DNA from 3 places in the Serratia marcescens subsp. marcescens ATCC 13880 genome. Region 1 is predicted to be linked to each of the others. Evidence: predicted binding sites of a transcription regulator. Region 1 holds the regulator's gene; each other region holds the start of a gene.

The links. The regulator CRP, encoded in region 1, controls carbon source genes, mostly activating them, when cyclic AMP is high. The targets are predictions, from matches to a motif close to ATGTGANNNNNNTCACAT.
Positions count from the first base shown of each region.
Region 2: the regulator CRP is predicted to act here: its motif matches at 3,985-4,002, upstream of glpT (glycerol-3-phosphate transporter).
Region 3: the regulator CRP is predicted to act here: its motif matches at 8,248-8,265, upstream of J0F90_RS15950 (sugar transporter).

Region 1 is NZ_CP071238.1:4,739,735-4,750,366, forward strand. Features, by position in the region: gene J0F90_RS22720 (PhzF family phenazine biosynthesis protein) at 1-253, opposite strand, end outside; gene J0F90_RS22725 (LysE family translocator) at 265-867, opposite strand; gene J0F90_RS22730 (hydrolase) at 986-1,966, shown strand; gene J0F90_RS22735 (YheU family protein) at 1,963-2,196, shown strand; gene J0F90_RS22740 (phosphoribulokinase) at 2,348-3,217, shown strand; gene J0F90_RS22745 (OsmC family protein) at 3,256-3,663, opposite strand; gene crp (cAMP-activated global transcriptional regulator CRP) at 4,046-4,678, shown strand; gene J0F90_RS22755 (YccS/YhfK family putative transporter) at 4,729-6,807, shown strand; gene argD (bifunctional acetylornithine/succinyldiaminopimelate transaminase) at 6,848-8,065, opposite strand; gene J0F90_RS22765 (aminodeoxychorismate synthase component II) at 8,197-8,772, opposite strand; gene J0F90_RS22770 (helicase HerA-like domain-containing protein) at 8,845-10,368, opposite strand; gene J0F90_RS22775 (hypothetical protein) at 10,587-10,632, shown strand, end outside.
Region 2 is NZ_CP071238.1:195,046-205,677, forward strand. Features, by position in the region: gene pldB (lysophospholipase L2) at 1-393, shown strand, start outside; gene yigL (sugar/pyridoxal phosphate phosphatase YigL) at 398-1,195, shown strand; gene glpQ (glycerophosphodiester phosphodiesterase) at 1,239-2,318, opposite strand; gene glpT (glycerol-3-phosphate transporter) at 2,401-3,756, opposite strand; gene glpA (anaerobic glycerol-3-phosphate dehydrogenase subunit A) at 4,121-5,770, shown strand; gene glpB (glycerol-3-phosphate dehydrogenase subunit GlpB) at 5,760-7,028, shown strand; gene glpC (anaerobic glycerol-3-phosphate dehydrogenase subunit GlpC) at 7,025-8,224, shown strand; gene J0F90_RS00920 (DcrB family lipoprotein) at 8,258-8,821, opposite strand; gene J0F90_RS00925 (GNAT family N-acetyltransferase) at 8,902-9,336, opposite strand; gene J0F90_RS00930 (7-cyano-7-deazaguanine/7-aminomethyl-7-deazaguanine transporter) at 9,378-10,037, opposite strand; gene tusA (sulfurtransferase TusA) at 10,258-10,503, shown strand; gene J0F90_RS00940 (zinc/cadmium/mercury/lead-transporting ATPase) at 10,584-10,632, opposite strand, start outside.
Region 3 is NZ_CP071238.1:3,332,816-3,343,447, reverse strand. Features, by position in the region: gene J0F90_RS16000 (aldose 1-epimerase family protein) at 1-231, shown strand, start outside; tRNA gene J0F90_RS15995 (tRNA-Asn) at 305-380, opposite strand; gene J0F90_RS15990 (branched-chain amino acid ABC transporter substrate-binding protein) at 836-1,954, shown strand; gene J0F90_RS15985 (ABC transporter permease subunit) at 2,078-2,992, shown strand; gene livM (high-affinity branched-chain amino acid ABC transporter permease LivM) at 3,003-4,289, shown strand; gene J0F90_RS15975 (ABC transporter ATP-binding protein) at 4,286-5,161, shown strand; gene J0F90_RS15970 (ABC transporter ATP-binding protein) at 5,158-5,874, shown strand; gene J0F90_RS15965 (winged helix-turn-helix transcriptional regulator) at 5,905-6,327, opposite strand; gene J0F90_RS15960 (aromatic alcohol reductase) at 6,414-7,361, shown strand; gene J0F90_RS15955 (aspartyl/asparaginyl beta-hydroxylase domain-containing protein) at 7,379-8,065, opposite strand; gene J0F90_RS15950 (sugar transporter) at 8,327-9,517, shown strand; gene J0F90_RS15945 (MFS transporter) at 9,673-10,632, shown strand, end outside.

The DNA of each region.
Region 1 (10,632 bases):
CGCTGAACATCACATGCGCCGCCGCCAGGGTGCCGTGGCCGCAAAGGTCGACCTCGCGTTCCGGAGTAAACCAGCGGATGGCGGTCATGTCGCCGTCATCCCAGACAAAGCTGGTTTCCGGCAGGCCGATCTCGTTGGCGATCGCCTGCAGCCGCTCCGCCGGCAGCGGCTGCGTCAGCAGACAAACCCCGGCCGGGTTGCCGCGCAACCCTTCGCCGGTAAAGGCGACCACGTGATAATAGTTTTCCGCCATCGTTCCGCTCCTTAATGCCAAATCAGTAATACGCAGGCTGCCGTCAGCAGCCCCATGGAAACGTTGAAGATAACCCAGGCCTTTTTGCTGCGCAGCAGGCGGCCGATCAGGGTGCCGAACGCCAGCCAGATAATGCCGGCGACGATGTTCACCGCCACAATGCCCAGCGCGATCGCCGCTATGGAACCGTTGTACTTATCGCCCGCCAGGCTGAAGCTCGCCACCGCGCCCAGCGCCATCAGCCAGGCTTTCGGGTTGAGGAACTGCAGCAGCCAGCCCTGATACAGCCGCACCGGCTGCGGCGGCGCCACGTCGGTTTCCAGCTTTTCATAGGCGGCGGTGGCGACTTTCCACGCCAGCCACAGCAGGTACAAACTGCCGAGGATTTTCAGGATCAGGTGCAGCGACGGGTAGATCAGGATCAGGCTGCCGACGCCGAACGCCACCAGCAGCAAAATGCTTTGCATGCCGAGCATGATGCCGACCATCAGCCACAGCGATCGCATAAAGCCGAAGTTAGCGCCGGAGGTGGTCAGCAGCAGATTATTGGGGCCAGGCGTGATGGCCGCGACCCACAGGAAGCCCAGCATCGAAAGGAATAAACTCGGTTCCATGGCACGGGTGCTCCTCACCCAAGGCGCTTTTTTGCAGTATCATTGTTAATTCTTGGTATTGAAGCTAACAGTGCGCTAGGGATCTCACAATAGCCGCCCACAACATTTTACTCAGCCTATGCCTAACACCTTTCGCCCTCTGACCGGGGCCAGTAACCCGCACCTGCAAACGCTGTTGCCGCGGCTGGTGCGCCGCCGCGTGTTATTGAAACCGCATTGGCAACGGCTGGAATTGCCCGACGGCGATTTCGTCGATCTCGCCTGGAGCGAGGATCCGGCGCAGGCGCGCGACAAACCGCGCGCGGTGCTGTTCCACGGCCTGGAGGGCAGCTTCTACAGCCCCTACGCGCATGGCCTGCTCAACGCCTGGCGCGATCGCGGCTGGCTGGGCGTGGTGATGCACTTTCGCGGCTGCAGCGGCGTGCCCAACCGCAAACAGCGCATCTATCACTCCGGCGAAACCGAAGACGCGCGCTTCTTTCTGCGCTGGCTGCGCGACCGCTACGGCGAAGTGCCAACCGCGGCGGTAGGCGTTTCGCTCGGCGGCAACATGCTGGCCTGCTATCTGGCGCAGCAAGGCGCCGACAGCCTGCTGCAGGCGGCGGTGGTGGTCTCGGCGCCGCTGATGCTGGAACCCTGCGCCTACCGCATGGAGCAAGGCTTCTCCCGCGTTTATCAGCGCTACCTGCTGGGGCAGCTGAAACAAAACGCCACCCGCAAGCTGTTGCACTATCCGGACACCCTGCCGCTCAAGCTATCACAGCTGAACGGTTTGCGGCGCATCCGCGAGTTCGACGATGCCATCACCTCGCGCATTCACGGCTTCAGCGACGCCACCGACTATTATCGCCGCTGCAGCGCCCTGCCGCTGTTGCCGTCCATCCAGACGCCGCTGCTGATCATCCATGCGCAGGACGACCCTTTCATGACCCCTGAGGTGATCCCCGACGTCGCCGGCCTGCCGCGCAATATCGAATATCAGCTGACTGAGTTCGGCGGCCACGTCGGCTTCGTCGGCGGCACGCTGAAAAAACCGCACATGTGGCTGGAGCATCGCATTCCGGCCTGGCTTTCCCCTTATCTGGACATTCCGACGTGATTATTCCCTGGCAAGAACTGGCAACCGACACCCTGAACAGCCTGATCGAATCCTTTGTGCTGCGCGAAGGCACCGATTACGGTGAGCACGAACGATCGCTGGAGCAGAAGGTGGAGGACGTGCGCCGCCAGCTGAAAAACGGCGAAGTGGTGCTGGTGTGGTCGGAACTGCACGAGAGCGTCAACATCATGCCGCGCGGCCAGTTCCGCGCCGGGCAGGAAGAAATTTAGTGGCGCCCGGTTCTATGACTGACGGAAAAAATCAGGTAACAATGGGACATTGCAAACCAGCGCGCGCCATTTTTTCCTGACATAGAGAGCGTCAACAAGAGCCACAATAATCCCCTGACGCCGGCGCATTCAACACGGAGTGACAACCACCATGTCTGCCAAACATCCCGTTATCGCGGTGACCGGTTCCAGCGGCGCCGGCACCACCACCACCAGCGTGGCGTTCCGCAAAATCTTCCAGCAGCTCAACATTCGCGCCGCCGAGCTGGAGGGCGACAGCTTCCACCGCTATACCCGGCCGGAAATGGACGCGGCGATCCGCAAGGCGCGCGATCTGGGCAGACACATCAGCTATTTCGGCCCCGAGGCCAACGACTTCGGCCTGCTGCAGCAGAGCTTTATCGAGTACGGCAAAAACGGCACCGGCCGTTCGCGCAAGTACCTGCACACCTACGACGAAGCGGTGCCCTACAATCAGGTGCCGGGCACCTTCACCCCGTGGGAGCCGCTGCCGGCGCCGACCGACGTGCTGTTCTACGAGGGGCTGCACGGCGGCGTGGTCACCGAGCACCATGACGTGGCCAAACACGTCGATCTGCTGGTCGGCGTGGTGCCGATCGTCAACCTGGAGTGGATCCAGAAGCTGATCCGCGATACCGGCGAACGCGGCCACTCCCGCGAAGCGGTGATGGATTCGGTGGTGCGCTCGATGGAAGACTACATCAACTACATTACGCCGCAATTCTCGCGCACCCACATCAACTTCCAGCGCGTGCCGACGGTGGACACCTCCAACCCGTTCGCCGCCAAGGCCATTCCCTCACTGGATGAAAGCTTCGTGGTGATCCACTTCCGCGGCCTGGACCAGATCGACTTCCCCTACTTGCTGGCGATGCTGCAGGGCTCGTTTATCTCGCACATCAATACGTTAGTGGTGCCGGGCGGCAAAATGGGGCTGGCGATGGAGCTGATCATGGCGCCGCTGGTGCAGCGGCTGCTGGAAGGCAAGAAAATCGAATAAGCGCGTTGAGCGCGGCGCCGAGCCGCGCTCCGTCTCGATTACGCCGGCTGGCGGATCTCGAAGCTGTGGGTCACCGTGGCGGCCTTGTTGAGCATCAGCGCCACCGAGCAGTACTTCTCCGCCGACAGGTTCACCGCTCGCTCGACGATTTTGTCGGTCAGATCCTGGCCGGTAACGATGAAGTGCAGGTTGATATGGGTGAACAAGCGCGGGGCTTCTTCGCGGCGCTCGGAGGTCAGCTTCACCTCGCAGTCGCGCACGTCGTTGCGCCCTTTTTGCAGGATGGAGACCACGTCGATCGCGCTGCAGCCGCCCACCGACATCAGCACCATCTCCATCGGGCTGGGCGCTTTATCACCGGCGTTGCCGTCCATCAGCACCTGATGGCCGGAGGCCGATTCACCCAAAAACGTTAACCCTTCCACCCATTTAACTCTTGCCTGCATTCTGGTCACTCCGGTTGATTTCTTAAAATCAGAGTACGCTTTCGCATAGAAACAGGCAACGTAACCTGATGCTAATCATGCTGAAGCGAGACAACACGAGACACCCGCCTTACTCTGTGCTACAAACAGAGCCGCAATAAATCTTTCCGGGACACTGTATTTCAGGGAAACGCCCAGAGAAAGGCTCCTTTACCGGTATGTTAACAGAATGTAGCTTGCAGCGCTTACGGCAAGTTAATATGCTAGAGCGACAGCGTATTTTTATGACACGCCTCAAAACTTGCCGGTAGCCCTCGCTCATGACTGCGGCTACAGGCGGGTTTTACAGGGAACTCTGACCCCTGTGACACAAGGCAGCGATAACAACAGAGGATAACAGCGAATGGTTCTCGGCAAACCGCAAACAGACCCTACTCTCGAATGGTTCCTGTCTCATTGCCATATCCACAAATATCCATCGAAGAGTACGCTGATTCACCAAGGTGAAAAGGCCGAAACGCTTTACTACATCGTGAAAGGCTCCGTCGCGGTGCTGATCAAGGATGAAGAAGGTAAAGAGATGATCCTGTCCTACCTCAACCAGGGGGATTTCATCGGCGAGCTCGGATTGTTCGAAGAAGGCCAGGAGCGCAGCGCCTGGGTTCGCGCGAAAACCGCCTGTGAAGTGGCCGAAATTTCCTACAAGAAATTCCGCCAACTGATCCAGGTGAACCCGGACATCCTGATGCGTCTGTCCGCCCAAATGGCGAGCCGCCTGCAGGTCACCTCCGAAAAAGTGGGCAACCTCGCCTTCCTGGACGTGACCGGCCGCATCGCGCAAACCCTGCTGAATCTGGCGAAGCAACCCGACGCCATGACTCACCCGGACGGCATGCAGATCAAGATCACCCGTCAGGAGATCGGCCAGATCGTCGGCTGCTCGCGTGAAACCGTTGGCCGTATTCTGAAAATGCTGGAAGATCAAAACCTGATTTCCGCCCACGGCAAAACCATTGTCGTCTACGGCACCCGTTAATCTCCGAAGAAACGGCGCAATCTGCGCCGTTTTTTTATCTGCTCTCTGCCATGTGGCGCCGCCTGATCTACCACCCGGAAATCAACTACGCACTGCGACAAACGCTGGTGTTGTGCCTGCCGGTGCTGTTCGGCCTGCTGATAGGCCAGCTGCAGCTCGGCCTGATGTTCTCTCTGGTGCCCGCCTGCTGCAATATCGCCGGTCTGGACACGCCGCATAAGCGCTTCTTTAAACGGCTGATCGTCGGCGGCTCGCTGTTCGCCTTCAGCAGCGTGCTGTTGCAACAGGCGCTGCTGTGGCACGTACCGCTGCCGGCGCTGATGCTGGGCCTGGCGCTGCTGCTCGGCGTCACCGGTGAAATCAGCCCGCTGCACGCCCGGCTATTGCCGGCGGCGCTGGTGGCCGCCATTTTCGCTCTCAGCACGGCCGGCACGGTGCCTCTCTGGCAGGCGCCGCTGCTGTACGCGATCGGCACCGTCTGGTACGGCTTATTCACCTGGTTCTGGTTCAAGCTGTGGAAAGAGCAGCCGATGCGCGAGACGCTGAGCCAGCTCTACCTGGAGCTGGCGGACTATTTCGAAGCCAAATACTCACTTCTGACCCAGCACACCGATCCGCAAACCGCGCTGCCGCCGCTGCTGGTGCGCCAGCAAAAGGTGATGGATCTGATCAGCCTTTTGTACCAACAGCTCAATTTCCTGCCGCACGCCAACAACCTCGAACAAAAGCGCCTGCAGCGCGCCTTTCAGGTGGCGATGGATCTGCAGGAGCACATCACCGTCAGCCTGCATTTGCCGGAGGAAGTGCAAAAACTGGTGGAGCAGAGCCAGGCCGAAGCGATCATTCGCCGCAATGCACTGGTGATCGCCGGCCGGCTGCGCGTGGTGGCGCACGATATCCTCTACCATCAGCATTCGAAGCGCTTCTCCATGAGCCACGAACTGGCGGCGCTGGAAAAAATGGCGGCGCAGCATCCCGATAACCCGGTCGGCCAGTTTTGTTATTACCACTTCAGCCGCATCGCCCGCCTGCTGCGCACCCAGCATCCGCTGTACCGCCGCGACCTGATGCCCGGCCAGCACCGCCTGCCGTTTTGGCCGGCGCTGGCCAGCTATCTGTCGTTCAAATCCACCGCCCTGCGCAACGCCGCGCGGCTGGGGGTGACGCTGGCGGTCGGCAGCAGCCTGGGTGCGGTCTTCAACCTGCCGAAGCCATACTGGATCCTGCTCACCATCATGCTGGTGAGCCAAAACGGGTATAACGCCACCCGGGTGCGTATTCAGCACCGTGCGCTGGGCACGATTGCCGGACTGTTGCTGGCGGCCGGGCTGCTGCAGCTGCAGCTGCCGGAGGGAGAAACGCTGAGCATCATGCTGGTGATCACCCTGCTGGCCTACCTGGTTTCGCGCAAGAACTACGGGCTGTCGGTGATTGGCTTTACGGTCACGGCGGTTTACACCCTGCAGCTGCTGGCGCTGAACGGCTCGCATTTTCTGGTACCGCGCCTGATCGATACGCTGATAGGCTGCGTGCTGGCGTTCGGCGGCACCATTTGGCTGTGGCCGCAGTGGCAAAGCGGGCTGCTGCGCAAGAATGCCCATCAGGCGCTGGAACACGATCAAACCGCGCTGCGGCTGATGCTGAAGCAACCGGAACCGGACGCCACCGCATTGGCCTATACCCGCATGCAGGTCAACCAGGCGCACAACGCGCTGTTCACCTCGCTCAATCAGGCGATGCAGGAGCCGGGGTTCGCGTCGAATTATCTGGCGGACATGCGGCTGTGGGTCACTCATAGCCAGTTCATCGTCGAACACCTGAACGCCATGACCATTCTGGCGCGCGAGCACTACATGCTGACGCCGAAACTGGCGGAAGCCTATCTGCAAACCTGTGAAATCGCGCTGCAAAGCTGCCAGCAGCGGTTGGAATACGACGGCCCGAGCAGCGGCAACAGCGGCATCATGCAGCCGCCGGATCTGCATCCGGAGATGCCCGTCACCGAGATGGAACGTCATTTGCGGCGCATCCTGTCGCACCTGAACGTGATGCATACCATTTCGTCGCTGGCCTGGCGCCAGCGCCCGCACCACGGCATCTGGCTCAAGCGCAAACTGCGCGATCAATAAGGGCGCGGCATGCCGCGCCCCGTTATGCGCCGCACGGGCTTCAGGCGTTGATCACATCCTGCACCGCCAGCTCGAACAGCGCCATGCCGGCCTCGATATCCTGCAGCTCCACCACCAGCGACGGCGCGAAACGGATCACGTTCGGCCCGGCGTTGAGGATCATCAGCCCACGCGCGGCGGCGGCGGTGAGGAAATCGCGCGCTTTGCCGTGATAATGCGGCGTCAGTTCGGCGCCGATCAGTAACCCCATGCCGCGAATGGCGGTGAAAATACCGTATTTATCGCCGATATCCTGCAAAGCCTGCACATACAGCGCGTGGCGCTGTTCGATGCCGCTCAGCACTTCCGGCGTATTGATCACATCCAACGCCGCCTCCGCCACCGCGCAGGCCAGCGGGTTGCCGCCGTAGGTGGTGCCGTGAGTGCCCACCTGCATCACCGACGCAATCTCTTCGGTGGTCAGCATGGCGCTGACCGGGAAACCGCCGCCCAACGCCTTGGCGGTGGTGAGAATGTCCGGCGTCACGCCATAATGCATATAGGCGAACAGTTTGCCGCTGCGCCCCATGCCGCTTTGCACTTCGTCGAACACCAGCAGCGCCTGATGCTGGTCGCACAGCTCGCGCACGCCTTTGAGGAAGCCGGCGTCGACCGGCGTAATGCCGCCCTCGCCCTGAATCGGCTCCATTACCACCGCGCAGGTATGGTCGTCCATCACCGCTTTCACCGCCGCCAGATCGTTGAACGGCACGTGCACGATGTCGGCCGGCTTCGGCCCGAACCCATCGGAGTATTTGGCCTGCCCGCCCACCGACACGGTGAACAGCGTGCGGCCGTGAAACGCGTTATAGAAGGCGATGATTTTGGTTTTGTACGGGCTGTGGCGGGTGATAGCGTAATGACGCGCCAGTTTGAACGCCGCTTCGTTGGCCTCTGCGCCGGAGTTGGCGAAGAACACCCGGTCGGCGAAGGTGGCGTCGATCAGTTTGCTCGCCAGGCGCAGCGCCGGTTCATTAGTGAAGACATTGCTGGTATGCCACAGGGTTGCGCCCTGGCGTTTGAGCGCCTCGACCAGCGCCGGATGGCAGTGCCCCAGCGCTGTCACCGCGATGCCGCCGGAAAAATCGATGTACTCTTTTCCCTGCTGATCCCAGACTCGGCTGCCTTGGCCGCGCACCGGCACAAACTGGGCCGGTGCATAAACAGGCAGGATCACCTGGTCAAAGGTGCTGCGGCTCACTGCGGATTTTTCAGTCATTTTCGGCTCCACCCTGAAGGTTTTTCAGCGCTATCGTAATATTAGATTGAAAACATAATCACGAAATATGCATAAAAAACCAATCAAGCGCAAACGCAAAACGCCTGACGAGCGAAAAAAACGCATCGGGATTAACGGTTGAGGAAGTTATCCAGCAGCTGATGGCCCTGCTCGCTGAGCACGCTTTCCGGATGGAACTGCACCCCTTCCAACGCCAGCGTGCGGTGGCGGATGCCCATAATCTCGTCGCGCACGCCGTCGCGTTCGCTCCAGGCGGTCACTTCAAAACAGTCCGGCAGCGTATCGGCTTTCAGCACCAGCGAGTGATAGCGGGTCACGGTCAGCGGATCGTTCAGGCCGCGAAACACGCCGACGCCCAGATGGCGAATCGCCGAAGTTTTGCCGTGCATCACCGCGCGGGCGCGCACCACCTCGGCGCCGAACGCCTGCCCCAGCGCCTGGTGCCCCAGGCACACGCCGAGGATCGGCAGTTTGCCGGCGAAATGACGAATGGCGGCCAGCGAGATGCCCGCTTCGTTCGGGGTGCAGGGGCCAGGGGAAATCACCAGATGCTGCGGCGCCAGCCGCTCGATATCGGCCAGCTGCAGCTCATCGTTGCGCTTCACCATCACCTCGGCGCCCAATTCGCAGAAGTACTGGTAAAGGTTATAGGTAAAGGAGTCGTAGTTATCGATCAGCAGCAGCATGTTAGGTCCGGCAGAGAAAAATGCCGCCACAGTGTACTGATTTAACCCGCCGCTGCCGACGATAATTTCCGCTTACTTTTTTCGGCCGCCGGTGATCGAGCCCAGCACGCCACGCAGGATCTGGCGGCCGAGATCGCGCGCCATGCTCTTGGCGGCAGTCTGGACGATGCCGTCGCGTTTGCCGCCGCGCGGGCCGGTGGAACCGAACAGCAGCTCGTTCAATCCGTCCATCAGGCCGCCGCCCGTCTGTTGCTGCGCTTGCGCCTGCGGTTGCTGCCCCTGCTGCGCAGTGCCGACGGTGGCGAAGCCGCCCGACGACAGCTTCTCGTAGGCGGACTCGCGGTCAATCATGTCTTCATAGCGGCCATACAGCGGCGACTTGTTGATCGCGCTGTTCAGCCCTTCCGCGCCGAGCATGCCCATCTTGGATTCCGGCGCGATGACCATCGCCCGCTCCACCACGTTCGGCCGGCCCTTCTCGTCGAGGAATGACACCAGCGCTTCGCCCACGCCCAGCTCGGTGATCGCCGTTTCGGCATCGAAGGCCGGATTGGCGCGCAGGGTTTGCGCCGCCGTTTTCACCGCCTTCTGATCGCGCGGCGTGAAGGCGCGCAGCGCATGCTGTACGCGGTTGCCCAACTGGCCCAGCACGCTGTCCGGGATATCCAGCGGGTTCTGGGTGACGAAGTAAATGCCGACGCCTTTGGAGCGGATCAGGCGCACCACCTGTTCGATCTTGGTCAACAGCGCCGCCGGCGCGTCGTTGAACAGCAGGTGCGCTTCATCGAAGAAGAACACCAGCTTCGGCTGTTCAGGGTCGCCCACTTCCGGCAGGTGCTCAAACAGCTCGGCCAGCAGCCACAGCAGGAACACTGAATACAGCTTCGGCTGATTGATCAGCTTGTCCGCCGCCAGCAGGTTGATCACGCCATGACCGTTGGCGTCGGTTTTCATCAGATCGTTGATGTCCAGCATCGGCTCGCCGAAGAACTGGTTGGCCCCCTGCTCTTCCAGCGTCAACAATCCGCGCTGAATGGCGCCGATAGAGGCGGCAGAGATATTGCCGTACTGGGTTTGGAATTGTTTGGCGTTGTCGCCGACGAACTGCACCATGGCGCGCAGATCCTTCATGTCCAGCAACAGCAGCGCGTTGTCATCGGCGATTTTGAACACCAGCTGCAGCACGCCGCTTTGCACCTCGTTCAGATCCAATAGTCGCCCCAACAGCAGCGGCCCGAGATCGGAAATCGTGGCGCGGATCGGGTGGCCCTTTTCGCCGTAAATATCCCACGGGATAATGGTGCAGGCCTGCGGCTGCCAGTCGGTGACGCCAATCGCCGCCAGACGCGCCTGCAGTTTCTCGGAAGGCGCGCCCTCAGCGCCAATGCCGGACAGATCGCCCTTCACGTCCGACAGGAACACCGGCACGCCGATGCGCGAGAACTGCTCGGCCATTTTCTGCAGCGTCACCGTCTTGCCGGTGCCGGTTGCTCCGGTGATCAGCCCGTGGCGGTTGGCCAACGCCGGCAAAATCACCAGATCCTGTTCCGGTTTTCCGTCTTTCATCGCCTTGGCGATAATCCGTGGTTCACTCATTTTCGATTCCTTTGACGCTGACGCGGCGCAAAACGCGCCTGTTGATGCAATAAAGCTATAAGCGCCGCGTAACCCCGTCAAGGACAAACAAAAAGGGCGCCGTCGGAGCCTGATGAATTCAGATTGCGCTTAACGCCACAGCCTCCGACCGTCCTTGCTTGAACAATAAAGCAGCGGTGTTATAGTGAATATTACGCTGTATATACGAGGTAAATACCATGTCTGAATCTACCGTGGTAATCCGCGTGGATGAAGAGTTAAAAA
Region 2 (10,632 bases), 570 kb from region 1:
CGCGAGCGTTACCGTCGCAGCCTGCGCTATTATGCCGATTACCCCGAGCTGCAGGTGGGCGGGCCGACCTACCATTGGGTGCGGGAGAGCATCCGCGCCGGCCGGCAGATTATCGCGCAGGCCGGGGAGATCACCACGCCGCTGTTGCTTTTGCAGGCCGGTGAAGAACGGGTAGTCGACAACCGTTCGCACCAGGCTTTTTGTCAGGCTCTGTCAGACGCGGGGCGCCCTTGCGAAGGGGGGCTCCCGTGGGTTATCAACGGCGCACGCCATGAGATCCTGTTCGAGCGGGACGCGCTGCGCGCCGAAGCACTGAACGCAATTCTGCGCTTCTTTGCTCAACACTTAGGCGGCGCGCTGCCGCCGACAACTCCATCAGAGGTTAGAACATAACGCTATGTATCACGTCGTCGCTTCCGATTTAGATGGCACGCTGCTGTCTCCCGACCATACCCTGTCGCCGTACGCTAAAGAAACGCTGAAGTTGCTGACTCAGCGCGGCGTGCATTTCGTGTTCGCTACCGGCCGCCACCATATCGACGTGGCGCAGATCCGCGACAGCCTGGAGATCAGCGCCTTTATGATCACTTCCAACGGCGCACGGGTGCACAACACCGCCGGCGAACTGATTTTCAGCCACAACCTGGACGGAGATATCGCCCGCGATCTGTACGGCATGCTGCACGACGATCCGGATATCACCACCAACGTCTACCGTAACGACGATTGGTTTACCAACCGCGAAAGCCCGGAGCAGGAAGAGTTCTTCCAGGAATCGGTGTTCAAATATCAGCTGTTTGAGCCGGGCCTGCTGGAAACTGACGGCGTCTGCAAGGTTTACTTCACCTGTGAAGATCACGAGCGGTTGCTGCAGGTGGAAGACGCCATCAACGCGCGCTGGGGCGATCGGGTCAACGTCAGCTTCTCGTTCCCGACCTGCCTGGAAGTGATGGCGGGCGGCGTGTCGAAAGGGCATGCGCTGGAAGAAGTGGCCAAGATCATCGGCTATACGCTGCAAGAGTGCATCGCTTTTGGCGACGGCATGAACGATCTGGAGATGTTGTCGATGGCCGGCAAGGGCTGCATCATGCGCGACGCGCATCAGCGCCTGAAGGACATGCTGCCGGAGCTGGAAGTGATCGGCTCCAACGTCGATAACGCGGTGCCGCACTACCTGCGCAAGATGTTCCTCTGAAATAACCTTTAAATAATAAGGGCGCCTTGCGGCGCCCTTGGCATTACTTGTGCTGGCCCTGCTTCTGCAGGAACTGCACGCCCTTGTCCGGGAAGTCGGTGAACACGCCGTCGACGCCGGCCTGGTTGTAAATCACGTCATACAGCTGGTTTACGTCGGTCACGTACTTCGGCAGCGCATCGGCGCGGATGGTGAACGGATGCACCGCCAGCTTGCTGGCGTGCGCTTCTTTCACCATGTCGGTCAGCACGATGTGGCCCGGCTTGGATTGATCCGCCACCACCAGCATGTGGTAGTCCGGCCCGATGCCGTCGGCATACTGAGCGATTTTCTTCATCGCGCCCGGTTTGAACATCCAGTCGTAGTCGTATTCCACCCACTTGCCGTCGGCTTTCTGCTCGTAGGTTTCCTGCCAGTCGTTATAGGCGATCAGCTGCACCAGCTTCAGATCCATGCCCAGCTTCGGCTCCAGCTCGTTCTTGATGCGTTTGAGCTCGTTGGCGTCGAAGCACTGCAGGTAGACGTTGTCGTTCTTGCCGGTGTAGCCGTACTGCTTGAGCACCGCCAGCACTTTGCTGGAGATGTCTTTGCCTTCCTGTTTGTGGAACCACGGCGCCTTGATTTCAGGGTAGATGCCGATGTTCTTGCCGGTCGAATGGTTCAGACCCTGCACGAACTCGATCTCCTCCTGGAAGGTGTGCACGCGGAAGTCGGATTTGCCCATCGGGAAGCGGCCAGGGTAGCCCTGCACCTTCTTGCCGTTTTCGATTTCAAAGCCTTCGGTGAACTTCAGCGATTTGATCTCCGCCAGCGTAAAGTCGATGGCGTAATAACGGCCGTCTTTACGCGCGCGGTCCGGGAAGCGTTCGGCGACGTCGGTGACGCGATCGAGGTAATGGTCGTGCAGCACCACCAGCTCGTTGTCCTTGGTCATCACCAGATCTTGTTCGAGATAATCGGCGCCCTGCGCGTAGGCCATCGCCTTCGCCGGCAGGGTGTGTTCCGGCAGGTAGCCGCTGGCGCCGCGGTGGGCGATCACCACTTTGTCCGCCGCCTGCGCGGCGCTGACCATTGAGGTGGCGAGAATGATCCCTGTCAGCAGGGCTTTGACTTGAGTCCGCATTCCGTTTTCTCCATGTTGTTGGGGGCAGGGTAGTAAAAAGGCCGCAGGGCGGCCTTTAAATCATGCAAAAGTCGTGTGACGCTTAGCCGCGTTTGCCGGCTGCGATTTCCGCGTGGTGTTTCTTCTCGTTCAGCATGGTCAGCAGCAGCAGGATAACCGCCAGCACGCCGCCGCCGATCATCACCATGAAGCCGCCGTCCCAACCGAAGAAGTCTACGGTGTAGCCGACGATGGCGCTGGCCGCGACCGAGCCGCCCAGGTAGCCGAACAGGCCGGTGAAGCCCGCGGCGGTGCCGGCGGCTTTCTTCGGCGCCAGCTCCAGCGCGTGCAGGCCGATCAGCATCACCGGGCCGTAGATCAGGAAGCCGATGACCAGCATACAGATCATGTCTACGGTCGGGTTACCGGCCGGGTTCATCCAGAACACCACGGTGGCGATGGTCACCAGCGTCATGAAGAACACGCCGGTGGCGCCGCGGTTGCCTTTGAACACTTTGTCCGACATCCAGCCGCACAGCAGGGTGCCCGGGATACCGGCGTATTCGTACAGGAAGTAAGCCCAGGAAGACTTGTCCAGCGCGAAGTGCTTCACTTCTTTCAGGTAAGTCGGCGACCAGTCCAGAATGCCGTAACGCAGCAGGTAGACGAACACGTTGGCGACCGCGATGTACCACAACAGCTTGTTCGGCAGGATGTACTGCATGAAGATCTGCTTGGCGGTCAGCTCTTCTTCGTCTTTTTCGCTGTAGTCGTCCGGGTAGTCGTTTTTGTACTCTTCAATCGGCGGCAGGCCGCAGGATTGCGGGGTATCGCGCATCAGGGCGAAGGCGATCAGGGCCACCAGGATGGCGCCGAAGGCCGGCATGTACAGCGCCGCGTGCCAGTCGTTGAACCAGGCCATGCCCAGCAGGAACAGCAGCGGCGGCAGGCCGCCACCCACGTTGTGGGCGCAGTTCCAGATGGAGACGATGCCGCCGCGTTCTTTCTGCGACCACCAGTGCACCATGGTGCGGCCGCACGGCGGCCAACCCATGCCCTGGAACCAGCCGCACAGGAACAGCAGGACGAACATGATGGCGATGCTGGAGGTGGCCCACGGCACGAAGCCCATGAACAACATCACCGCCGCCGCCAGGATCAGGCCGGCAGGCAGGAACACTCGCGGGTTGGAACGGTCGGAAACCGAACCCATGATGAATTTGGAGAAGCCGTAGGCGATAGAGATGCCCGACAGCGCGAAGCCGAGGTCGCCGCGGCTGAAGCCTTGTTCGATCAGGTAAGGCATGGCCAGGGTGAAGTTCTTACGCACCAGATAGTAGGCGGCGTAACCGAAGAAGATCCCCAGGAAAATTTGCCAGCGCAGCTTACGGTAGAGCGGATCTACCTTATCGCTCGGCACACGGGCGATGTGTGCGGCCGGCTTAAAAATACTCAACATGAGCGCCTCCGATGGCTTTATCTGTTATCACATCAATATGACCTTTTACGTTCATTTGATGATTGAGCGGATATCGAATGTGGTGTTTTTGTGTTCCATAACGAGCGCCATTGTCATCAAATACGCCTGGTGTCGCTGTGACGAATGGCGCAATTGTTACACTTTCATGAAACCACGGCGGATTTTGAGCGATTCGTTAACGTTATGAAATAGAAAAACGTCCAAAAATCGTGATTATGATCACATTGATGGTTTTTTGTGGTCATTTTTATTTCGTTTTATGTTCGTTATTGTTCCTTATCAAACAAAGACCCCAATAACCGTGGCTCAATAGGCTCATAACTACCGATCCTGAGGGAGCGACATGAGCAGCTATTTTGACGGCGGCGAAACGGATGTGATCATCATCGGCGGCGGCGCCACCGGCGCAGGCATTGCCCGCGACTGTGCGCGGCGCGGCCTGCGATGCATTTTGCTGGAGCGCCACGACATCGCTACCGGCGCCACCGGCCGCAACCACGGTTTATTGCACAGCGGCGCGCGCTATGCGGTGACCGACGGCGAGTCGGCGCGCGAGTGCATCGAAGAAAACCGCATCCTGAAACGCATTGCGCATCACTGTATCGAACGCACCGATGGGCTGTTCATCACCCTGCCGCAAGACTCGCTGGACTATCAGCAACAGTTTATCGCCGCCTGTCGCCAGGCCGATATCGACGCCGAAGCGATCGACCCGCAGCTGGCGCTGCGGCTGGAGCCGGCGGCTAACCCGGTGCTGATCGGCGCGGTGCGGGTGCCGGACGGCACCGTCGATCCTTTCCGGCTGACCGCCGCCAACATGCTGGACGCGCGCGAACACGGCGCGCAGATCCTGACTTACCACCAGGTGGTGGGGCTGCTGCGCAGCGGCGACCGGGTGACGGGCGTGCGCGTTTACGACCATCAGAATCAGCGGCGCTATGAGCTGCACGCACCGGTGGTGGTCAACGCCGCCGGCATCTGGGGCCAGCAGATCGCCGAATACGCCGATTTGCGCATCCGCATGTTCCCAGCCAAGGGGGCGCTGCTGATCCTCGGTCACCGCATCAACAATATGGTGATCAACCGTTGCCGCAAACCGGCGGACGCCGACATCCTGGTGCCGGGCGACACCATCTCGCTGATCGGCACCACCTCGACCCATATCGACTACGACCAAATCGATAACATGCTGGTGACGCCGCAGGAGGTGGACATTCTGATCCGCGAAGGGGCGCTGCTGGCGCCCACCCTGGCGCAGACCCGCATTCTGCGCGCCTATGCCGGGGTGCGGCCGCTGGTGGCCAGCGACGACGATCCCAGCGGGCGCAACGTCAGCCGCGGCATCGTGCTGCTCGATCACGCCAGCCGCGACGGGCTGGAAGGGTTTATCACCATCACCGGCGGCAAGCTGATGACCTATCGTCTGATGGCGGAGTGGGCCACCGACAAGGTGTGCGAAAAGCTTGGCGTAAACCGCCCGTGCACCACCGCGCAGGACGCGTTGCCCGGATCCCGCCAGTCGGCGGAGGAAACGGCGCGCAGCGTGGTCTCACTGCCCGCCAGCATTCGCGGCTCGGCGATCTACCGGCACGGCGATCGCGCCAGCCAGGTGCCGGCGGCCGATCGGCTCGACACCAGCCTGGTGTGCGAATGCGAGGCGGTGACCGCCGGGGAAGTGCGCTATGCGGTCAATTCGCTGACCGTCAATAACCTGGTGGATCTGCGTCGCCGCACCCGCGTCGGCATGGGCACCTGCCAGGGGGAACTCTGCGCCTGCCGCGCCGCCGGACTGCTGACGCGCTTCAAGGTCAGCACGCCGCAGCAATCCATCGCGCAGCTGTCGCAGTTCCTCAACGAACGCTGGAAAGGCGTGCGGCCGATCGCCTGGGGCGACGCGCTGCGCGAGAGTGAATTTACCAGTTGGGTTTACCAGGGATTATGCGGGCTTGAGGCCCAGGCAGACAAAGAGCAGGAGGCGGATGATGCGATTTGACGTAGTGGTGATTGGCGGCGGCCTGGCGGGCCTGAGCTGCGCCATTGCCGTGGCCGAACTGGGCAAACGCTGTGCGGTGGTCAGTTCTGGCCAGAGCGCGCTCTACTTCTCCTCCGGCTCGCTCGATCTGCTGGCGAGATTGCCGGACGGCACGCCGGTCGAGATGCCGCTGGCGGCGTTGCCGCAGCTGGCGCAACAGGCGCCGCAGCATCCGTATTCTCTGATTGGGCCCGGCCGGGTGGCGGCGCTGTCCGCCGCCGCACAGCGGCTGCTGGAGCGCTGCGGGCTGCACCTGCAGGGCGAGGGAGCCAACAACCATCTGCGCATTACGCCGCTTGGCACGCGCCGCGCCACCTGGCTCAGCCCGCAGGCGATCCCGACGCTGCCGCTGACCGGCCAACTGCCGTGGCGGCGCATCGCGGTGATCGGCATCGAAGGGTTCCTCGACTTCCAGCCGCAGATGGCCGCCGACGCCTTGAGCCGCGAGCTCGGCGTAGAGACGGAGGTAGCCTATCTGCACATGCCGGCGCTGGACAGATTGCGCAATAACCCCAGCGAGTTCCGCGCGGTGAACATCGCCCGGGTTCTGGATTTGATGGAAAGTCTGCCGCCGATGGCCGAGGAGCTGCGGCGGCTGGCGGGCGAGGCCGAGGCGCTCTTCCTGCCGGCCTGTCTGGGCCTGGAGGACGACGCGTCGCTGGCGGTGCTGCAGGATGCGGTCGGCAAGCCGATCCGGCTGCTGCCGACGCTGCCGCCTTCGGTGCCCGGCATGCGCTTGCATCAGGCGCTGCGGCGGCGTTTCCAACAGCTGGGCGGCGTTTTCATGCCCGGCGACAGCGTGCTGCGCGCCGAGAGCGAGGACGGTCGCATCACCGGTTTGTACACCCGCAACCACGGCGATATTCCGCTGCGGGCGCAGCAGGTGGTGCTGGCCAGCGGCAGCTTCTTCAGCAATGGGCTGGTGGCCGATTTCGACCGGGTGCGTGAGCCGATCTTCGGGCTGGACGTGCACAGCCGCGCCGATCGCGCCGACTGGAGCCGGCGCGAGCTGTTCGCGCCGCAGCCTTATCTGCAGTTTGGCGTGCGCACCGACGGCAGGCTGCGGGCGATGAAGCAGGGAGTGCCGTTCGACAATCTGTATGCCATCGGCGCGGTCGCCGGCGGCTACGATCCGCTGCAGCAGGGCTGCGGCGCCGGCGTGTCATTGATCGGTGCGCTGCACGTCGCGCAGCAGATCGCCGCGGAGGAGTGCGTATGAGCCTGCATCAGGACCACAGCTTTGAAAGCTGCATCAAATGTACCGTCTGTACCACCTACTGCCCGGTCGCCAAAGTGAACCCGCTCTATCCGGGGCCGAAACAGGCGGGGCCGGACGGCGAGCGGCTGCGGCTGAAAGACCCGGCGCTGTACGACGAAGCGCTGAAATACTGCACCAACTGCAAGCGTTGTGAAGTGGCCTGCCCGTCCGACGTCAAAATCGGCGACATCATTCAGCGCGCCCGCGCCGACTTCGCCCAGAGCAAGCCGACGCTGCGTGACGCCATCCTCAGCCACACCGATATCATGGGCTCGCTGTCGACGCCATTTGCGCCGATCGTCAACGCCGCCACCGGGCTGAAACCGGTGCGCAAGCTGCTGGACAAGGCGCTGAAGATCGATCACCGCCGCGAACTGCCGAAATACTCGTTCGGCACCTTCCGCCGCTGGTACCGGCAGCAGGCGCAGGCGCAGCAGCGTTACGCCGAGCAGGTGGCGTTTTTCCACGGCTGCTTCGTCAACTATAACCACCCGCAGCTGGGCAAGGATTTGATCCGGGTGTTCAATGCGCTGGATATCGGCGTGCAGTTGCTGAAGCGCGAGAAATGCTGCGGCGTGCCGCTGATCGCCAACGGGTTTATTGAGCAGGCCAAAAAGCAGGCCAGGGTTAACGCCGAGTCGCTGCATGAAACGGTGCTGGAGCGCGGCATTCCGGTGGTGGCCACTTCATCGAGCTGCACCTTCACCCTGCGCGACGAATACCCCCACTTGCTGGACGTAGACACTACCCCGGTGCGCGATCGGGTGGAGCTGGCGACGCGCTATCTCTATCGCCTGATCAATCAGGGGCGCAGCCTGCCGCTGAAACGCACGCCGCTGCGGGTGGCGTATCACACGCCTTGCCATATGGAGAAGATGGGCTGGACCGCCTACACCCTGGAGCTGCTGCGGCAGATACCGGGGCTGGAGCTGGTGGTGCTGGATTCGCAGTGCTGCGGCATCGCCGGCACCTACGGGTTCAAATCGGAGAACTACGCCACGTCGCAAGGCATCGGCGCGCCGCTGTTCCGGCAGATAGAAGAGAGCGGGGTGGATCTGGTGGTGACCGACTGCGAGACCTGCAAATGGCAGATCGAAATGTCCACCAGCAAGCGCTGCGAACATCCGATCACCCTGCTGGCGCAGGCGCTGGCATAAAACGAAAGGGCCGGCAGGCCGGCCCCTGCGGGATTACTGCTTCAGCTTCAGGGTAGAGATGATGCCTTCGGCTTCAGTCTGCGCCTGCTGCTGATTGTCTGCCGGCAGCGTTACCTGGATGGTCAGCATGTTGTTGTTCAGCGAACCGATCAGGACGGAAGAATAAGCCTTTTCACCGCCGCTGGTGATGATGCTGTCCAGCTGACGCAGCGGCACGCCGTTGACGTCGAGCGCCTTGTTGGTGATCACCTGCAGGTTGGCGTCACGCGCGCGCTGGGTATTCTCCAGGCGTTTGGCCAGAGTCTCCAGGCTGTCGGCGGTCTTGTCGCCCAAGATGACGATCACCGCGCGCTGGCCGGTGCTGTCTGCGTAAACATGCATGTTGTTGGCCTGGTTGCCCAACTTGCCGCTCTGATCCGCCATGCCGACCGGCAGGGTGAACGCCAGTTTACCGTCCAGCAGGCTCACCTGCTGCCCGGCCGGCGCGCTGGCCGCCGCGCCGTCTGGCGCTGCCTTGGTGTCTTTGGTTTCGCCGTCGCAGGCCGCGAGGCCAAGCGCCAGCAGGCTGATACCCATCAATTTCGCTACTTTACGCATCGGGCTTCCTTCTTCCTTTCCGGTAGGGATTCACTGTCGTATCGCAACCTATTCCAGGTTGAAATGCAAGGCAGATGTTGTCACAAGTTTTTTTCCAGTAATAGCCGATAATCAGCCACTTCGCCTTTCTTTTCCAGCTGAACAATCTGATAGTGGTGGGCGATCAGCATCGTCAGCATGGCGCGGAACCGGTTACGGGTTTTGACCGTCAGTTGGCGATAGCCCTGCGCCCGCGCCCAACGTTCCTGTTCAGCCAACAAGGCCTGCGCCACGCCGTGGCGACGAAATGCCGGCAGCACGCCGCCCAGCCAGCTGTAAAACACCGTTTCCTGCCGTTGATAACCGAGTTTGAAACCGGCCGGCTGTCCGGCTATCTCGGCGATCAACAGGCTGGCGGGGGCGGCGCCGATGCGTCGCTGCAGATCGGCCAGGCTGTGCAGGCCGCCGAATTCGGGGATGCGTTGGTAAAGGCGGTGGATGTCTTCGAGCGTGGCGGTGCGGACGATTGGGGTCATGAGCGGCCTCCAAAGGATAGGGCCGCCCAGAATAGCACGACTCAGCCCGGCAGCAGGCCGCCGCTGCGCGCCGCGATGCGTTTGAGCAGCATGTTCAGCAACACGCCGTACATCGGCAGGAAGAACAGCAGGCAGATCATCACCTTGAAGCTGTAATCCACCAGCGCGATCTCCACCCAGTTGTTGGCCATGAAGGGATCGCTGCTCTTATAAAAGGCGATGAAGAAGAACGCCAGCGTATCGCTGATGTTGCCGAGGAACATCGCCGCCGCCGGCGCCACCCACCAGGCGCTGCGTTGGCGCAGGCGGTTGAAGACGTGTACGTCGAGGATCTGGCCGAGCACATAGGCCATAAAGCTGGCGACGGCGATGCGCGCCACGAACAGGTTAAAACTGCTCAGCGCCGCGAAGCCCTGCCATTCTCCCTGATAGGTGACGGTGGAGATCACATAAGAGATGAACAGCGCCGGCACCATCACCGCCAGGATAATGCGTCGCGCCAGCGGCGCGCCGAAAATGCGTACGGTCAGATCGGTCGCCAGGAAGATAAACGGGAAGGTAAAGGCGCCCCAGGTGGTATGGAAGCCGAAAACGGTGATCGGCAGCTGCACCAGGTAGTTGCTGGAGGTAATGATGGCGATATGAAACAGCGAAAGCCAGACCAACGCGGTGAAGCGCTGCTGTGCGGTAAACGAATACATGTTGTAGCCTTTTTAGCAGTGGGGTGAGGGAACCCAGTGTGTCTTGTCAAAACAGCAAAAAACGCTGCGCGGCGGCATGATACGCGTTTGCGCAACCAATGCAATGGTTAAATTTAACGCAAACGTTAACGCATCTTGCGCAGAAAAACTACCGGCGTAAACTAGGCGCTAATGAGATGCGGCGAGCGTTCGCCGATCGTTTTTGAACGAGAAAAATTGCATGACTGACTTATTTGCCCAGGCAGACCAGACGCTCGACGCGCTGGGGCTGCGTTGCCCGGAACCGGTGATGATGGTGCGCAAAACCGTGCGCCATATGGACAACGGCGAAACGCTGCTGATTATCGCCGACGATCCGGCCACCACCCGCGATATCCCGGGGTTCTGCCGCTTTATGGAGCACACGCTGGTGGCGCAGGAGACCGAGCAGGCGCCATACCGTTATCTGCTGCGTAAAGGCGTCTAACGGCGGCGCGGCCGAGTTAAAAGTTCTCTCCCCCAAATGACAACGGGCGCGGTATGCCGCGCCCGTGTTTGTTTCCGAACTTAGCTGCGTTTTCTCAATAGCCGCAGCGCGTTGGCGGTGACCAGCGCG
Region 3 (10,632 bases), 1.4 Mb from region 1:
CAGGGGTATGTAACGGGGATTGAGCCGGGCACCAGCTATGCCTACCCGGTCACTGTCGAGCGCGAACAAAAACGCGTTAAGCAGTTGCAGCCTGGCGCCAGTGCGCAGTTTGATCTGACCTATACCTTGCTGCACAGCAAAGCGCAGGTGACGGATCTGGCGCAGAAGATTGCGGATATTCAGGGCAAGGTAAAAATTGATGAGAATGACGCGCCGATAGCCACAGAGTAACGCTGCCTGTCGATGCATTTAGCGTTAAAGCAAAAAGCCCGCTTAAGTTTCCTTAAGCGGGCTTCTCTAAATATGGCTCCTCTGACTGGACTCGAACCAGTGACATACGGATTAACAGTCCGCCGTTCTACCGACTGAACTACAGAGGAATCGTGTGAACGGGGCGAATAATAGCGGGGCGCCTGGGGTTTGTCAAAGCGCTAAACTGCAAAAAAAGCGCGTTTGCTGAGGGAATGAGCACCTTGCGCTGTTTTTCGGCATTTTCCATCGCTATGCGTTGATTTTTGCATCCCAAATCGTTTTGACGCCGCTTGCACAAGCCTTTGCACGGCGATGGTGCAGGGTCACTCTCGCTATCCTGCACCTTCCCATCTTGGCCGTACGGCCCAGCCCCTGTTATCCCCGCCACACGCCGCGCCGCAACTGATATGTAGGATGAATAAGCAAACAATATGTATTCGTCGTCACAATGGCTGGATTTTTGCTTACCCATTTTTGGGGAATGCGACTGCGCTCTCAAGAAAAATATTTTCCCCGTCTACACATAAAGTGACTGATCCGCGCCCTAGGGCGTTTCGCTACAACAGTGCTGAGGAAGATAACAATGTCATCGAAATTGATAAAAAGTCCGCTCGCTGCTTTGCTCATCGGTTGTTTAGGTACGGCGTTTTCCGCGCAGGCCGATATCGTCATCGGCGTTGCCGGGCCGTTCTCCGGGCCGAATGCCACCTATGGCGATCAGTATTGGCGCGGGGCTTCGCAGGCTGCGGCGGACATCAACGCCGCCGGCGGCATCAAAGGGGAAAAAATCAAACTGGTGCAGGGGGATGACGCCTGCGAACCGAAACAGGCGGTCGCGGTCGCCAACCGGCTGGTGGATCAGGACAAGGTCTCGGCGGTGGTCGGCCACTTCTGTTCCTCATCCACCATGCCCGCCTCCGAGGTGTATGACGAGGCCGGCATCATCGCCATTACCCCCGGCTCCACCAACCCGCAGATCACCGAGCGCGGCATGAAGACCATGTTCCGCATGTGCGGGCGCGACGATCAGCAGGGGGTCATCGCCACCAACTACATGCTGGATACCCTGAAGGCCAAACGCATCGCGGTGATCCACGATAAAGACACCTACGGCCAGGGGCTGGCGGACGCAGCGAAGGCGGCGATGAACAAGCGCGGGGTTAAAGAGGTGCTGTATGAGGGGCTGTCGCGCGGCGAGAAAGACTTCAACGCGCTGGTGACCAAGATCGCCTCGGTCAAACCTGACGTGGTCTACTTCGGCGGCTGCCATCCGGAAGCCGGGCCGCTGGTGCGCCAGATGCGCGAGCAGGGCGTGACCGCCAAGTTCTTCTCCGGCGACTGCGTGGTGACCGAAGAGCTGGTGACCGCCGCCGGCGGGCCGCAGTACACCAACGGCGTGCTGATGACCTTCGGCAACGATCCGCGCCAGATCGCGGAAGGCAAGGCGGTGATCGCCAAGTTCCGCGCCAGCGGCTTTGAGCCGGAAGGCTACACCCTTTACTCCTACGCTTCGATCCAGGCGATCGCCGCCGCCTTTAACGCCACCGGCGGCAAAGACAGCGCCAAGGCCGCCGAATGGCTGAAGTCGCACGACGTGGACACCGTGATGGGTAAAAAAGCCTGGGATCAGAAGGGCGATCTGAAGGTCTCCGACTACGTGGTCTATCAATGGGATGACAAGGGCAAATATCACCAACTGTAAACGGCCGAACCGTGAAGTTGTAACCCTATGACAGACGGGCCGTCGCCCTGGCGCGCCCGTTCCGCGACTACCTTTGGCCGCGTCGGACTGCGTTGGCGGCCTTACCAGGCGAGACTGCTCATTATGGATGTATTCTTTCTGCAACAGCTGATCAACGGCCTGACCCTCGGTGCGGTGTATGGCCTGATCGCCATCGGCTACACCATGGTTTACGGCATCATCGGCATGATCAACTTCGCCCACGGCGAGGTGTACATGATCTCCGCCTACCTGTGCGCCATCGGTCTGGCGCTGCTGTCGTTCTTCGGGCTGCACTCGTTCCCGCTGCTGATCCTCGGCACGCTGGTGTTCACCATCGTCATCACCGGGGTGTACGGCTGGGTGATCGAGCGCATCGCCTACAGGCCGCTGCGCAACTCCACCCGCCTGGCGCCGCTGATCTCCGCCATCGGCATGTCGTTAATCCTGCAAAACTACGCGCAGATCAGCCAGGGGCCGCGTCAGCAGGGCATCCCGACGCTGCTGAGCGGCGTGTTCCGCCTGGAGTTCGACGGCGGCGTGGTCCAGATCACCTACACCAAGGTGTTCATTCTGGTGGCGTCGCTGCTCGGCATGGCGATCCTCACCTACGTCATTCAGCGCACCCGGCTGGGACGCATCTGCCGCGCCACCCAGCAGGATCGCAAAATGGCCTCGATTCTCGGCATCAATACCGATCGGGTGATCTCGCTGGTGTTCGTGATCGGCGCCGCCATGGCCGGGCTGGCCGGGGTGCTGATCACCATGAACTACGGCACCTTCGATTTTTACGTCGGCTTTATCATCGGCATCAAGGCCTTCACCGCCGCGGTGCTGGGCGGCATCGGTTCGCTGCCGGGCGCGATGCTCGGCGGGCTGCTGCTCGGCGTGGCGGAGGCGCAGTTCGCCGGCATGGTGAATTCGGATTACAAGGACGTGTTCTCCTTCGGGTTGCTGGTGGCGATCCTGATCTTCCGCCCGCAGGGCCTGCTCGGCCGGCCGCTGATCGCCAAGGTTTAAGGAGAACGCCATGTCGCAATCCGTAATCAACGGCGGGCTGGACGTTAAACGCAGCCTGCTGGATGCCGTTTTGGCCGGGCTGATCGCCCTGATCGTGTTCGGGCCGATTGTCGGCATCGTGCTGAACGGCTACAGCTTCAACGTCGAGCCGCGCCGGCTGGTGTGGATCATCGTTGCGGTGATGGCCGGGCGGCTGTTGCTGAGCCTGTTCCTGCAAACCGCGCCGGGCCGCAAGGTGCTGGCGCGCTTCGACGGCGGCAACGACGGCGTGTACGTGCGTCCGCTGGGCTATAAATCCAATCTGCGCTGGTTCCTGCCGCTGATGGCGGCGATCGCGCTGCTGTTCCCGTTCGTCGCCACCAAATACCTGCTGACGGTGGCGATCCTCGGCCTGATCTATGTGCTGCTCGGGCTGGGGCTGAATATCGTGGTCGGGTTGGCGGGGCTGCTGGATCTGGGGTACGTGGCGTTTTACGCCATCGGCGCCTACGGGCTGGCGTTGGGCTACCAGTATCTCGGGCTCGGTTTTTGGGCGATGCTGCCGCTCGGGGCGCTGATGGCGGCGCTGGCCGGCGCGCTGCTGGGCTTTCCGGTGCTGCGTATGCACGGCGACTATCTCGCCATCGTCACGCTCGGGTTCGGCGAGATCATCCGGCTGGTGCTGAACAACTGGATGTCGCTCACCGGCGGGCCGAACGGCATTTCGGTGCCGGCGCCGACGGTGTTCGGCCTGGAGTTCGGCCGGCGCGCCAAGGACGGCGGAGTGCCGATCCACGAGTTTCTCGGCATCGATTACAATCCCAACCTCAAGTTCATCTTCATCTACGCGATGCTGTTTTTGGTGGTGCTGCTGGTGCTGTACATCAAGCACCGGCTGACGCGCATGCCGATCGGCCGCGCCTGGGAGGCGCTGCGCGAGGACGAGATCGCCTGCCGTTCTTTGGGGCTGAATCACGTGCTGGTGAAGCTGTCGGCGTTTATGCTCGGCGCCTCCACCGCCGGACTGGCGGGGGTGTTTTTCGCCACTTACCAGGGGTTCGTCAACCCGACTTCGTTCACCTTCTTCGAGTCGGCCCTGATCCTGGCGATCGTGGTGCTGGGCGGCATGGGCTCCACCCTCGGCGTGGTGCTGGCGGCCTTCGTGCTGACGGTGGCGCCGGAGCTGCTGCGCAGCTTCGCCGAATACCGGGTGCTGCTGTTTGGCGTGCTGATGGTGGCGATGATGATCTGGCGGCCGCGCGGGCTGGTGCGCATCAGCCGATCCAGCTTCGCCGAACGCAAGGGGGTGGCGCCATGAGCGACGCCATTTTGCGGGTGGAACACCTGATGATGCGCTTTGGCGGCATCAAGGCGCTGAACGACGTCAATCTGGAGGTGGAGCGCGGTTCCATCACCGCCCTGATCGGCCCCAACGGCGCCGGCAAGACCACGGTGTTCAATTGCCTGACCGGCTTTTACCGCGCCAGCGGCGGCGCGATCCTGCTCAATACCCACAAGCGGCCGACCGACGTGATCCAGGTGCTGGGGCAGAAGTTCCGCGCCGGCGACTGGATACGCCCGAAGCGGCTCGGTTCGCGCCTCTATTACAAGATGTTCGGCGGCACCCACCTGGTCAACCGCGCCGGGCTGGCGCGCACCTTCCAGAATATCCGCCTGTTCCGCGAAATGTCGGTGGTGGAGAACCTGCTGGTGGCGCAGCACATGCAGAGCAACCGCAACCTGATCGCCGGGGTGCTGAATACGCCGGGCTACCGCCGGGCGGAAAGCGCCGCGCTCGATCACGCCTTCTATTGGTTGGAGGTGGTGGATCTGGCGGACTGCGCCAACCGGCTGGCGGGGGAGATGTCCTACGGCCAGCAGCGGCGGCTGGAGATCGCGCGCGCCATGTGCACCGCGCCGGAGATGATCTGCCTCGACGAACCGGCCGCCGGGCTGAACCCGGTGGAGACGGCCGCGCTGAGCCGCATCATCCGCTTCCTGCGCCAGCATCACGGCATCACGGTGCTGCTGATCGAGCATGACATGGGCATGGTAATGGAGATCTCCGATCGGGTGATCGTGCTCGATCACGGCGATGTGATCGCCCGCGGCACGCCGCAAGAGATCCAGCACAACGAGGCGGTGATCGCCGCCTACCTGGGCGCGGACGAAGAGGAGCTGGCGGGATGAGCGAAGCGATGTTGGAATTTCGCGAAGTGGATGTGTTTTACGGGCCGATCCAGGCGCTGCGCCAGGTGTCGCTGCAGGTGAACGCCGGGGAGACGGTGGCGCTGATCGGCGCCAACGGCGCGGGCAAGTCCACGCTGTTGATGTCGATCTTCGGCCAGCCGCGCATCGCCGGCGGGCAGATCCTGTTTGGCGGCGAGGACATAAGCCGCCGCTCCACGCACTTTGTTGCCAGCAGCGGCATCGCGCAGGCGCCGGAGGGGCGGCGCATCTTTCCGGACATGAGCGTGGAGGAGAACCTGTTGATGGGCACCATCACCGTCGGCAATCGCTACCTGGAGGAGGATTTGCCGCGCATGTTCGAGCTGTTTCCGCGCCTCAAGGAGCGGCGCAACCAGCGGGCGATGACCATGTCCGGCGGCGAGCAGCAGATGCTGGCGATCGCCCGCGCGCTGATGAGCCGGCCGAAGCTGCTGCTGTTGGACGAGCCGAGCCTGGGGCTGGCGCCGATCGTGGTGCGGCAGATCTTCGGGGTGCTGCGCGAGCTGACCCGTAGCGGCATGACGCTGTTTCTGGTGGAGCAGAACGCCAACCACGCGTTGAAACTGTCCGATCGCGGCTATGTGATGGTCAACGGCCAGATCCGCCTCACCGGCAGCGGCCAGGAGCTGTTGAACGATCCGGAGGTGAGAAAGGCCTATCTGGGCGGCGGCTGAACGCCGCCTCACGGGCAAGGATGCCCGCGTTTATCCCTCGATGGCGCTTCGCTCTTGATCATCGTAGTGCGAGCGGGCCGCTCTGAAGGCGTCGGCGGAGGCGATAATCCACGACCAGAGCGGCAGCATGTTGAGCAGCATCTCTTCCCCCGCGTCGGTGATGGTGTAAACCACGCGGGGCAGTTTTTCCTGATAATCGCAGCGCGATATCAACCCATCCCGCTCGAGATGGCGCAGTGTCCGCGTCAGCATTCTCTGCGTCACGCCCGCTAATTGGCGGCTTATTTCGCCGTGGCGCAGCGGCCCGTGGGTGCCCAGGATATGCAATACCCCCAGCGACCAACGGTTGCCCGCATGCGCGAGGATCTCGCGCTTCAGCCCTTCATCGTCGTTGCTCAATGCTTCACAGAACGCCTGCGAAAATTGCAGCAGCGCTTCCCGATCGCTCGTCATATTCCTCTCCGGTATCACGCGTGTACCTAATTGAACCCGTTTTTGTCAGCTGTCAGGATGACGCAGTGTCAAGACAGGAGGCAAGAATGAAATCCACAAATCCATCCATCAATACCGTGCTCATACTCGGCGCCGGTGAACTGGGGCTGCCGGTATTGCGTGCGATGAGCCGGCAGGCTCGGTTATACCCATCTTTAAAAATCAGCGTGCTGCTCCGGCCGGAGGCCGCCCGCGCCGTCAGCGGCCCGCTCCGGGCGCGGCGGGATGCGCTGGCGCGGCTCGGCATCGCCGTGGTGGAAGGCGATCTGCAGCAAAACGGCGTGGAGGCGCTGAGTGCGCTATTCCGTTCCTTCGACGCGGTGATCAACTGCAGCGGCTTTGTCGGCGGGGCGGGCACGCAGATAAAGATCACCCAGGCCGTCTTGCAAGCGGGCGTGGCGCGCTACTTCCCGTGGCAGTTCGGCGTGGACTACGATGTTGTCGGCAAAGGCAGCGGGCAACAGGTGTGGGATGAACAGCTCGAGGTGCGTCACCTGCTGCGTGCGCAGCGTGCGACGGAGTGGGTGATTGTTTCCACGGGCATTTTCACCAGCTACCTGTTTGACCCCGGCTTTGGCGTGGTGGACGCGGCAACCAAAACGGTGCGCGCGCTGGGCGACTGGCGCTACGCGGTGACGCTGACCACCCCCGAGGACATTGGCCGGCTGACGGCCGCGATTTTTTTCCATCGGCCCGCGTTTCGCAACCAGGTGGTCTATATCGCCGGCGACACGCTGACCTACCGCGAGCTTGCCGATGTCATGCAGGCGCGCTGGGGCGTGGAGGTCAACAGGATCCTGTTGGACAAAGAGCGGCTGCGGGAAGATGTGCGGAACCATCCGCGTGACGTCGGCGCCAAATACCGGCTGGCTTTCGCCCGGCCCGACGGCGTGGCGTGGGATAAGGCGAAAACCTTCAATGCGCGCCAGGGCATAGCCACCACCACCGCCGAACAGTGGCTGGCGCAGCAATGGCCGATCCCTCAGGACGGTTAATCGCCTGAGCGCCGCAGTCAGAACTGGCGCTGCATCCAGCGCACGTTCAGCCGCACCAGCGCGATGATGGCGCTGGAGAGCAGCCGCAGCCCGCCGGGCATGTCGCGGCGGCGAATGTCCAGCAGCAGCACGGTGCGCACCTGCGGGCTGTCGTTCCATACCTCGTGCTCGAAGGTATCGTCCCAGAGCATGAACTCCCCCTCGCGCAGCCGGTATTCGCGGCCGTCCACCTTCAGCACCGCCGCCGGCGCGCCGTCGGCGCGTTTGGGCATGTCCAGCACCAGATAGCCGCGCAGAATGCCGCGGAACGGACCGCGATGGGGCGGCACCTGTTTGCCGGGCGCCAGGAAGGAGAGCGACGCGGACAGCACGTCCGGCGAGGAGGCGATCAGCGCCGCCAGCGTCGGACAGCGCGCCAGGTTGCGGGGGATGGGCTGGCCATAGGCCTTCATGATGAACATGCGCCAGTCGCGCGCGTCGTTGGCGGAGATGGACGCCTGCTGGCTCATGATCTCGTGAAAGCGCGGGATATTGTGCAGATCGTGGGCGACCGTCAGCGCCTCTTCGCGGATCTGCCGCCATTGGGCGGTGAAGCGTTCGGCGTCGGGGAAGAGGGCTGCGCTGTCGAGCACCGGCTGGCCCTGGATGCGGCGATCGTAAACATTGCGCAGGGCAAGTACGGACCAATCATAAATCGCGGACATCATAATGACCTCGCCTCAGGAAACGCCAAAGGGACACTGCGCGCTTCTTCGGCGCGGCGCGTGGACGGCCGGGGGAGAAACGGCAGGAAAAATTGGTACGCTTCAATAGATTAGCACAGCATTTGTGCAACCGTGTGTCTGCGAATGTGTCGAAATGCGGCGAAAAAAACCACACAATTAAAGTGTGACGCGTATCGCATTTAGCGGGCCGGTTGGTTAAAATATCGCGACTTGCCCGCACCTGTCCGGATTTTGTTTACCATGGAACACGCTCCCGTTTCGCGCTCAACCGCCTGGTTGCGCGTGGTCATCCTCGCCGTCTCGGCCTTTATTTTCAACACCACCGAGTTTATTCCGGTCGGTCTGCTGAGCGATATCGCCGCCAGCTTCTCGATGCAAACCGAACAGGTCGGCCTGATCATCACCATTTACGCCTGGATCGTCGCCGCCGCCTCGCTGGCGTGCATGCTGCTGACCAGCAAAATTGAGCGCCGCAAACTGTTGATCGGCGTGTTCATGCTGTTTATCGCCAGCCACGTGCTGACCGCCGTGGCCTGGAACTTCACCACGCTGGTTATCTCGCGCGCCGGCGTGGCGCTGGCGCACTCGGTGTTCTGGTCGATCACCGCCTCGCTGGCGATCCGCGTGGCGCCGCCGGGCAAGAAAGCCCAGGCGCTGAGCCTGCTGGCGGGCGGCACCGCGCTGGCGATGGTGCTCGGGTTGCCGCTCGGGCGGGTGGTCGGGCAACTGCTCGGCTGGCGCATGACCTTTATCGGCATCGCAGTGTGCGCCACGCTGGCGCTGGTGCTGCTGTGGCGCCTGCTGCCGGTGCTGAAAAGCGAGCACTCCGGTTCGCTGGCCAGCGTGCCGCTGCTGTTCAAACGCCCGGCGCTGGTGGCGCTGTACATGCTGACCATCATTGTGGTGACGGCGCACTTCACCGCCTACAGCTACATCGAGCCGTTTATCCAGACCGTGGCCGGGCTGTCGGAGAACTTCACCACGCTGATGCTGCTGCTGTTCGGCGCCGCCGGCATCGTCGGCAGCCTGCTGTTCAGCCGCTACAGCGAGCGGTTTCCTTCCGGCTTCTTCATCGGCGCCATCACGCTGCTGGCCTTGAGCCTGCTGCTGCTGTTACCGGCGGCCGGCAGCGAAAGCCACCTGACGGTGCTGTGCATCTTCTGGGGGATGGCGATCATGGCGATCGGCCTGTCGATGCAGGCCAAAGTGCTGAGCCTGGCGCCGGACGCTACCGACGTGGCGATGGCGATTTTCTCCGGCCTGTACAACTTCGGCATCGGCAGCGGCGCGCTGCTGGGCAACCAGGTGAGTCTGCATCTGGGCATGGGCAACATCGGCTTCGTCGCCGCGCCGCTGGCGCTGATCGCCCTCGGCTGGTGCCTGTTGAGCGTCTACCGCAGCGAACGGCTGCAGCAGCACCACAGCCGTTAACCTGCGGCATCCCGCGCTGCATTTTCCTGCTATAAAACAGGCTGCTGCAGCGTTTTATGCTTAACTTTTTTTCATAGTCTGCTAATTAAAAATTTAACTCCGACGCCGCTTCGCTAGCATAGAAAGTCATCAAAAATGTTAATGCGAGGTTAACGGTGAGTGACTCTGTAGCGGCGTCGCCGATCCATGCGCGGGATTTGGCGGCCAGAATCGACGCCTTGCCCGCGTCGGCCGGCCTGTGGCGCTTTATCATTCTGCTGTCGCTGGGCGGCTTTTTCGAACTCTACGATCTGTTCCAGACCGGCTATATCAGCACCGGCCTTATCGCCGACGGCATTTTCCACACCGGCGCGCAGGGCGTCTTCGGCGTGTCGGATCAGGCGGCCTTCGCCTCCGCCACCTTTCTCGGCCTGTTCGTCGGCGCCAGCCTGCTGAGCCCGTACGCCGATCGCTTCGGCCGGCGCGCCACCTTTATGTTCGCTCTGATCTGGTATGGCGCCTTCTCGCTGCTGTTGGCGTTTCAACAGCAGGCGGAATGGGTGATCTTTCTGCGTTTTCTGGTGGGCGTCGGGCTCGGCATCGAGTTGGTGACCATCGATACCTACCTGACGGAGTGGGTGCCCGCGCATCTGCGTACCCGGGCTTTCGCCTTCGCGTTCTTCGTGCAGTTTCTGTCGGTGCCGGCGGTGGCGCTGATGTCCTGGTGGCTGGTGCCGCAGACGATTTGGGGCCTGAGCGGCTGGCGCTATGTGGTGATCGCCGGCGCGCTGGCTTCGCTGGTGATCTGGCTGGTGCGCAAGGGGCTGCCGGAGTCGCCGCGCTGGCTGGTGCAACAGCGGCGCTATGCGCAGGCCCGGCAGGTGATGCGGGACATGGAACGGCGCTGCGGCGTGGCGGCCGCGGACTTCCCGTCGCGCCCGGTTGACGATGCCGAGGGAGCGCCGCTGCGCGGCCGCTTTCGCGACATCTGGGCGCCGCAATATCGCGATCGCACGCTGATGCTGGTAGTGATGAATTTCTTTCAGGCCATCGGCTTCTTCGGCTTCGGCAACTGGTTGCCGGCGCTGCTGTCGGGCAAGGGCGCTTCGGTCACCCACAGCCTGCTGTACGCTTTC